Thermochromatium tepidum ATCC 43061: one gene and its partner. The protein of the gene in region 2 interacts with the protein of the main gene of each other region in a pairwise test. Links are inferred from orthologs where the notes say so. Each region holds a gene or a part of one and is shown on either strand. Other genes may lie near its edges.

Region 1 (3,847 bases), 670 kb from region 2 along the record:
TCTTCGTGGGTGGGTCCAAAGCAGAACTCGCGCTGGTGGCGGTCCTTGAAACGCAACAACTCAGGACCGTATTGTTCCCAACGCCCGGACTCCTGCCAGAGTTCGGCCGGCTGCACGGCTGGCATGGAGACTTCCAACGCCCCGGCGCGATCCATCTCCTCGCGCACGATGCGCTCGACTCGGCGCAGTACACGCAGTCCCAGCGGCAACCAGGTGTAGAGCCCGGCGGCGAGCTTGCGGATGAGACCGGCGCGCAACATCAATCGGTGGCTGACGACCTCGGCGTCGGCCGGCGTCTCTTTGATGGTCTGGAGTGGGAACTCAGAGGTACGCATCGGACGAAAATCTCGACAGGTAAAGCATTGAAGTCTATTGGTCCGGCGACGTCGAAACAATACCTTCCACACAACCCATCAGGCGCCTTCCAGGGTCGTCCCCGAAAACGGCGCGTCGATGATGTTAGAGTAATTGAGATTCGTCCAAGGATCTTTCGTCCGTTCCATCCGTGAATAGTTCTCATGTGGCAGACTCAAACATGACTCAATCGGGATCCGGTTCGATGGCCATGGAACGACGCACCCAGCTACGTATCGACCTGAGGATTCCGGTCGAGCTGACCTACCCGGGTCGGGACGCGCCCGTGCAGGCCGTTACGCGCGACCTCTCCTGGGGGGGCGCACTCTTGCATCTCACGGACCCCCTGCCCAGGGATCTCAAGACCCTGATCATCAGCCTGCCATGGCGGCGCGGCAAATCCATCCACGCCCAGGCCAAGCTGCTGCGCGTGCGTCCAGACGCTGCAGGTGGTTATCTGGCGGCTGTGCGCTTTACCAGCCTATCGCCGCGCAGTCAGAGCCGTTTGGAGCGCCTGCTCAAGATGCTCTATTCCGCGGATACCAAGGGAGACGCAGCTGGTAAGAATGCCTTGTTTCGCGAGTTGGAGGTCACGGTCAGCGATGCCGAGGAATTGCGCCAGACGCTACTCCAGATCCTGGAGGGGCGTTACACCGTGACCGTCTTCGAGCCCTATGAGGTCGGACAGAGCATCAGTCTGTCGATCACTGGGACCTTCGATCTCCCAGACATCCGCTTGCGGGCGCAGATCTCGGGGGTACAAAAGTCCAGGGTCGAGGGATTCAACTGGGCCGACCTCTATACCCTGTCGCTCGAATTCGAGCACCCGGGTGACGCGATTCGCGCCTTAATCGCGCAGATCCTGAGTCGTCTGTCTGACTCTGAGGATCAAAGCTCCATCTTTATTTCTCTGGAGGGCGCGCCGGACTGGTTGCGTTCGGTGGCCACGGCGGTACGCTTCAGTATGAGTAACCGGAAGGCCGATGTCGGCGTCCGGGATGAGGTGCGTTCCTGTTTGGAGTCCGAGCGTCCCGAGGCCGTGGAGCGGCTCATTGCCGGCTGGGGTAATGTCAACGATTTCGACGTGGTCTTCCAAGATTTGGTCCTAAGCCGCGACGAACAGCCGCCTGCCTGGTCGCAGGAGGCCTGGGATGAGCTCAAACTGTTACAGAGTGTCCATGATGAGGTCTATGGCGCTCCACCTCATCGAAACACCTGGCTCAGGGGTGGGCGGCTGTGAGACGCATCCCGGACAGCGATCGCCTGCCCCATGCGCTCTACCGTGCCGAACAGGTACGCCGGCTCGACCGTCTGGCCATCGAGCGCTTCGGTGTGTCTGGGATCGAGCTGATGGAACGCGCCGGTGCGGTTGCCTATCGGCTGCTGCGCGTGCGCTGGCCGAATGCGCGTCGCCTCACCGTCCTGGCCGGGATGGGCAACAATGGTGGTGACGGCTATGTAGTGGCGCGGTTGGCGCGCGCCGCTGGTCTGGACACGCGGGTTTTGCAACTCGGCAAGGCGGATCAGGTGCGTGGTGAGGCGGCCCTGAGTCTGGCCGCCTATCGCGACGCCGGCGGGGTCATTGAGGATTATCTTGGCCTGCCACGCAAGACCGATCTCTATGTCGACGCCCTCTTTGGCACCGGGCTGGTGCGTCCGGTGACGGGCCCCTGGGCCGAGGCCATCACGGCGCTCAATGCCCAGCGCGCGCCTGTGCTGGCGCTCGACCTCCCCTCTGGACTGCACGCCGACACCGGCTGTGTCCTGGGCGTGGCGGTGCGGGCGAGTGTGACTGTCTCCTTTATCGGGCTCAAACTCGGACTCTTTGTCGGTGCCGGCGCCGAGTATCGGGGGGAGGTCCACTTCAGCGCGCTCGAAGTCCCAGCCCAGGTCTATGCCGGGGAGATCCTGGCGGCGGTGCGGATCGACTGGGCGCGCGAATCGCGTCTCCTCACGCCCCGCTCGCGGATCGCGCACAAGGGCGACTGCGGTCATGTCCTGGTCGTCGGCGGCGCACCCGGGATGTCGGGCGCGGCGCGTCTGGCCGGTGAGGCGGCCCTGCGCGCGGGCGCCGGGCTGGTGACGATCGCGACCCATCCGCGTCACGCCGACTGGCTCAATCTCGACCGGCCTGAACTGATGGTCGCCGCCGTCGAGCGTCCGGAAGACCTGGATACGCTGATCGAGCGGGCCGATGTAGTCGCGATCGGCCCAGGGCTGGGTCGGGGTGACTGGGGACGCAGACTCTGGGAGCGGGTCCGCGGCTTGTCGCATCCGCTGGTGGTGGATGCCGACGCGCTCAACCTCCTGGCCGAGTCCCCAGGCGCCGGTCCAGACTGGATCCTGACCCCGCATCCAGGCGAGGCCGCGCGTCTGCTCGGCAGCGCGACCGCCGAGATCCAGTCCGATCGCCTCGCTGGCGCGCGGCAGATCCAGGCGCGTTTCGGCGGGGTGGTGGTACTCAAGGGGGCCGGCACCATTGTGCATGGCCCAGCACCGCGCGTCCCGGCCGTCTGTAGCGACGGCAACCCCGGCATGGCGACCGCGGGCGCGGGCGATGTCCTGACCGGTGTGATTGCCGCCCTACGCGCCCAGGGTCTGGAAACCGAAGCGGCCGCCCGCGCTGGTGTCTGTCTGCACGCCGCGGCCGGGGATCTGGCCGCGCGTGCCGGCGAGCGTGGGCTGATCGCCACGGATATCATCGCCGCCCTGCGCACACTCTCCAATGGTCTCGCCAAGGTGGATCGCTGAGATGCCCGCGACCCTGGAACTCACACTCGACACACCCGAGTCACAGATGGACTTTGGGGCGCATCTGGCGCGGGCCCTTAAACCGCCCTGCGTGATCTTTCTCGAGGGCGACCTGGGCACGGGCAAGACCACCCTGACCCGTGGTATCCTGCGCGGTCTCGGGCACTCCGGGGTGGTACGCAGTCCAACCTATACCCTCGTTGAGCCCTATGCACTAAACGACCTTGAACTCTACCATTTCGATCTCTATCGCCTGGGTGATCCGGAAGAACTGGACTATCTCGGGCCGCGCGATCTGCTTGGGAAGGCGGCGGTTTGGGTCATAGAATGGCCCGAGCGTGGCGCCGGCTTCCTGCCCAAGCCCGATCTGCGCATCCAGCTCGTCCACCTCGATGTCGGTCGGCGCTTGACCCTAAATGCCCTGAGTCCATCGGGCCAGACGCTGCTCGCTGATGTAATTTCTGTCTCTGATGTCTCTGCGCAACATCTTCGAGCCGATACTTGAGGAAGTTCCTCTAATCATCGGAGCTGACTTGGAAAGATCGGCGATAAGCTGCTATCTTTTAAGCGATGCTCGTACCCAAGTCAGGCCTCGAGGCGGCATCGTGAACAGGCTCATCGTGCTCTTTATGCTACTGATCGCCCTGCCCGCGGCGAGTGTCGCGGTGGAGGTCGACTGCCAATGGAATCCGCCGAGTTCGAGCAAGACCCGGCTGCTCTTCAACCTTACGGCGCCCGCCGC
Region 2 (4,697 bases):
CTCGAGGGGGCGGTGGTCGAGATCCTGGAGCGCAATACCCACAGTGTGGTGGGACGACTCTATAAAGAAAGCGGTGTCGGCTTCGTGGTCCCGGATCACAAGCGGCTCATCCACGACATCGTCATCCCCAGCGATCGGCTCGCCGGTGCCGAGCAGGGGCAGATCGTGGTGGCCGAGATCACGGATCAGCCGACCTCACGGACCCCGCCGATCGGACGCATCCGCGAGGTACTGGGTGATCATCTGGCTCCAGGCATGGAGACCGACATCGCCATCCGCACCCATAACCTGCCGGTCGAGTGGCCAGAGGCGGTCCTGGCTGAGATCGCGGGTCTGACCGAAGAGGTGCCTGAGGCGGCCAAGGCCGGGCGGGTGGATCTGCGTCGCTTGCCCCTGGTGACGATCGATGGTGCCGATGCGCGCGACTTCGACGATGCCGTCTATTGCGAGCGCAAACCCAAGGGCTGGAAGCTCCTGGTCTGTATCGCCGATGTCTCCAGCTATGTGCGCCCCGGCACCGCGCTCGACCGCGAGGCGTTTTCACGCGGCAACTCGGTCTATTTCCCCGACCGCGTCATCCCGATGTTGCCCGAGGTGCTCTCGAATGGGCTCTGTTCGCTCAACCCGCATGTCGATCGACTGTGCATGACGGCCGAGCTCTATGTGAACCTTGAGGGCCAGGTCACACGAACCCGTTTCTTCGAGGCGGTCATGCGTTCGCGGGCGCGACTGACCTATGATGAGGTCGCGGCCATGCTGATCGACGGCGATGGCGAGCTATGCGCGCGCTACGCCGATCTCCTGCCGCATCTGCATGAGCTCTATCAGCTCTATCAGGCACTCCGTGCGGCGCGCGCCGCGCGTGGGGCGATCGACTTCGACACCACTGAAACCAAGTTCCTGTTCAATGCCCAGGGTCGGATCGAATCCGTGGTGCCGCTGGTGCGCAACGATGCCCATCGGCTGATCGAGGAGTGCATGCTGGCGGCCAATGTCGCCGCCGCGCGCCTGTTCCAGCGCAAGCGGCTGCCGGCCATCTATCGCATCCATGACCTGCCAAGCCAAGAGAAACTCAATGACCTGCGCGAATTCCTGGCGCAGCTGGCGCTGAAGCTCCCGGGTGGCGAGAGGCCGACAGCGGCGGACTATGCCGCACTGCTGGAGCAGGTCAAGGGGCGTCCCGATCGGCATCTGATCCAGACCGTGCTGCTGCGCTCGCTGCAGCAGGCCATGTACAGCACCGATAATGTCGGTCACTTCGGTCTGGCCTTCGACGCCTATACGCACTTCACCTCACCGATCCGGCGCTATCCGGATCTGGTCGTGCATCGACTCATCAAGCACCTGAGCGCCGGCGGCACAGCCGCGGATCTCGACTACACCAAGACCGAGCTGCAACAAATCGCCGAGTGGTGCTCGGGCACCGAGCGCCGCGCCGACGAGGCCACACGCGACGCTGAAGACTGGCTCAAGTGCGAGTTCATGCAGGACAAACTCGGCGAGACCTTCGAGGGCACCATCACCAGCGTCAATTCCTTCGGCCTCTTCGTCGAACTCGACGAGGTCCATGTCGATGGGTTGGTGCACATCACGGCGCTCGACAACGACTTCTATCACTTTAACCCCATTGGTCACTATCTGCATGGTGAGCGCACTGGCATGGTCTATCGTCTTGGCGATCGGCTGTGGGTGCGGGTGGCCGCCGTCGATCTGGATGAACGCAAGATCGATTTCGTGCTCGCCGAGCCGATGGCCAAGACCAGACGCAGTCGCAAGGCTGGATCAGCAGGCGCGCGTCCGGCGGCGGAAGCCTCCGCTCAGTCCGGCAAGACAGGCCAGTCCGCCCCGCCTAGATCCAAGCGGTCGCGTTCGCGCTCCAAGCGCAAGCGTTCGTCCAACGCCTTGAAGCACGATGACTGAGCGCGCGCCTGTCGGGGGGATTCATAGCGTCCGTGCCGCCCTGAAGTTCGGTATCGAGGGGGTCGAGGAGGTCTGGCTGGAGCGGACGCGACGCGACAGGCGTCTGAATGAACTGGCCGAGTTGGTGCGCGCGACCGGTATCCGGGTGCGTCAGGTCGAGCGCGCGGAGTTGGAACGCGCTGCCGCCGGGATCAAGCATCAGGGCGTGCTGGCCTGGGTCCGGGTGCCGACCGCGCGCAGCGAGTCCGACCTAATGGCATTGCTCGATCGACTCGAGGTGCCACCATTCCTGCTACTCTTGGACGAGATCCAGGATCCGCACAATCTCGGCGCCTGTCTGCGCACCGCCGAGGCGGCTGGCGTCCAGGCCGTCATCGCCCCCAAGGACAACGCCGTCGGGCTGACCCCCGTGGTGTGCAAGGTCGCAAGCGGTGCTGCCGCGACCCTGCCCTATGTCCAGGTCACAAATCTGGCGCGGGTCATGGAGAGGCTCAAGGAGCGCGGGATCTGGTTGATCGGCACGGCGGGTGAGGCGAGCGACGAGCTCTACCGCGCTGATCTGACTGGCCCCCTGGGCCTGGTGATGGGGGCCGAGGGCCGTGGACTGCGCCGTCTGACCCGCGAACGCTGTGATCGTCTGGTGCGTCTGCCGATGTGCGGCCAGGTCGAGAGCCTGAACGTCTCGGTCGCCGCCGGAGTTTGTCTCTATGAGGCCCTACGTCAGCGACGGAGCTTGCCGTTTTCCGATCCACATCACTTCAGCTAAAGAGCAACCGCCGATGCTTGTCCTCCGTGGCGCGCCCGCCTTCTCTGAACTCCGTCTCAAGCGACTCGCCGACCGGCTGAGCCGTCTGACCGGCGTCTCCATCCAACCCTATGCCGAGCATGTGCATTTCGCTCAGCTGAGGGCTGAACTCGATGCCAAGGCGCGCGCGATCCTGGAGTCGCTATTGCGCTATGGTCCGAGCCTGCCGGTCCAGGCGCCTAGGGGGCGCTTGGTGCTGGTGATGCCGCGACCAGGGACCATCTCGCCCTGGTCGTCCAAGGCGACCGATATCGCCCATAACTGCGGTCTGCAGGCGATCCTCCGCCTGGAGCGCGGCATCGTCTATTACCTGACCGGCGCATCGACCGAGCTTGCAGACCAGGTGCTTGAGGCTGCGCTGCCCCTGCTCTACGACCGCATGACCCAGGTGGTCTGCTTCGACCTGGATGCAGCCAGCCAACTCTTTGCCGCCGCCGAGCCGCGTCCGCTCAACCGGATCGATATCCTCGGCGGCGGACGTGCCGCGCTCGAGTCAGCCGATCGCGAACTGGGTCTGGCCCTCTCCGGCGACGAGATCGACTATCTGGTCGCGAACTTCAGCGCACTCGGACGCAATCCGACCGATGTCGAGCTGATGATGTTTGCCCAGGCCAATTCCGAGCACTGTCGGCACAAGATCTTCAATGCCGACTGGGTGATCGACGGCGAGCCGCAGACCCATTCGCTGTTTGCCATGATCCGCCATACCACCGAGCGCTCGCCCGCAGGTGTGCTCTCGGCCTACCAGGACAATGCCGCGGTGATCCAGGGTTGGGAGGGGCGGCGCCTCATCCCCTGTCCCGAGACCGGCGTCTATGGCGAATCTGAGGAGCCCATCCATCTCCTGATGAAGGTCGAGACCCACAATCACCCGACCGCCATCGCCCCGGATCCGGGTGCGGCCACGGGTGCCGGCGGTGAGATCCGCGACGAGGCGGCGACCGGTCGCGGGGCCAAGCCCAAGGCCGGTCTGTGCGGATTCTCGGTGTCTAACCTGCGCCTCCCCGGCTTCGAGCAACCCTGGGAGGTCGATTACGGGAGGCCGGGGCGCATCGCCTCGGCGCTCGAGATCATGCTCGAGGGCCCGATCGGTGCAGCGTCCTTCAACAACGAATTTGGAAGGCCCAATCTGTGCGGCTACTTCCGCACCTACGAGCAGGCGATCCCAGGCCCGGACGGGAGTCAAGAACTGCGTGGCTATCACAAACCGATCATGCTCGCCGGCGGTCTGGGCAACATCCGCGATGAGCATGTCGAGAAGCCTCCCTTCCCGGCAGGCACACCCCTGGTCGTGCTCGGTGGACCGGCGATGCTGATCGGTCTCGGCGGCGGTGCGGCCTCCAGCCTGGCCTCGGGTGCCTCGGACGAAGATCTGGATTTCGCCTCGGTGCAGCGCGCCAACCCCGAGATGCAGCGACGCTGTCAGGAGGTCATCGACCGCTGCTGGGCGCGCGGCGAGGACAACCCGATCCTGTTCATCCACGATGTCGGCGCGGGCGGACTGTCCAATGCCCTGCCCGAGCTGGTGCACGACGGCGGACGTGGCGGACGCTTCGATCTGGCCGCGATCCCGAGCGCCGATCCCTCGCTGTCGCCGATGGAACTCTGGTGCAACGAGTCGCAGGAACGCTATGTGCTGGCGGTCGCCGCCGAGCGGTTGGACGAATTCAAGGCGATCTGTGCGCGCGAGCGCTGCCCCTATGCCGTGGTCGGCACGGCGACTGAGGCCGAACATCTAGTGCTCGAAGATGCCGCGCGCGCTGAGCGTCCGATCGACCTGCCGCTCGCGCTGCTCTTGGGTAAGCCGCCGCGGCTGCGTCGCATGGTCGAGCGTCTGTCGTCACCCCGGGCACCCTTCGATACCCGCGGCCTCGAACTGGGCGAGGCCATCAGGCGCGTACTGCGTCTGCCGACGGTCGCCGACAAGGGCTTCCTCATCACCATCGGTGATCGCAGCATCACCGGCTTGGTT

Evidence for each region. The genes of interacting proteins can lie anywhere in the genome.
Region 1: the proteins of rlmB (region 2) and E6P07_RS09685 interact in binary tests that used the Escherichia coli proteins (3 or more experiments, as listed by UniProt). The link is inferred for Thermochromatium tepidum ATCC 43061 from one-to-one orthologs.

The regions. Positions count from the first base shown.
Region 1 is NZ_CP039268.1:2,102,158-2,106,004, reverse strand. The notes cover bases 849-3,847. They hold E6P07_RS09685 (NAD(P)H-hydrate dehydratase), read left to right. Parts: upstream 849-1,590; coding sequence 1,591-3,105; downstream 3,106-3,847. Other genes in these bases: E6P07_RS09675 (N-acetylmuramoyl-L-alanine amidase), read left to right, coding at 3,711-3,847; tsaE (tRNA (adenosine(37)-N6)-threonylcarbamoyltransferase complex ATPase subunit type 1 TsaE), read left to right, coding at 3,107-3,610; E6P07_RS09690 (PilZ domain-containing protein), read left to right, coding at 849-1,594. Also shown: E6P07_RS09695 (proline--tRNA ligase), read right to left, coding at 1-335; more of E6P07_RS09690, read left to right, coding at 536-848. UniProt on the Escherichia coli protein: Bifunctional enzyme that catalyzes the epimerization of the S- and R-forms of NAD(P)HX and the dehydration of the S-form of NAD(P)HX at the expense of ADP, which is converted to AMP.
Region 2 is NZ_CP039268.1:1,432,022-1,436,718, reverse strand. Bases 800-3,799 are described here. They hold rlmB (23S rRNA (guanosine(2251)-2'-O)-methyltransferase RlmB), read left to right. Parts: upstream 800-1,912; coding sequence 1,913-2,686; downstream 2,687-3,799. Other genes in these bases: purL (phosphoribosylformylglycinamidine synthase), read left to right, coding at 2,700-3,799; rnr (ribonuclease R), read left to right, coding at 800-1,920. In the rest of the region: more of rnr, read left to right, coding at 1-799; more of purL, read left to right, coding at 3,800-4,697. UniProt on the Escherichia coli protein: Specifically methylates the ribose of guanosine 2251 in 23S rRNA.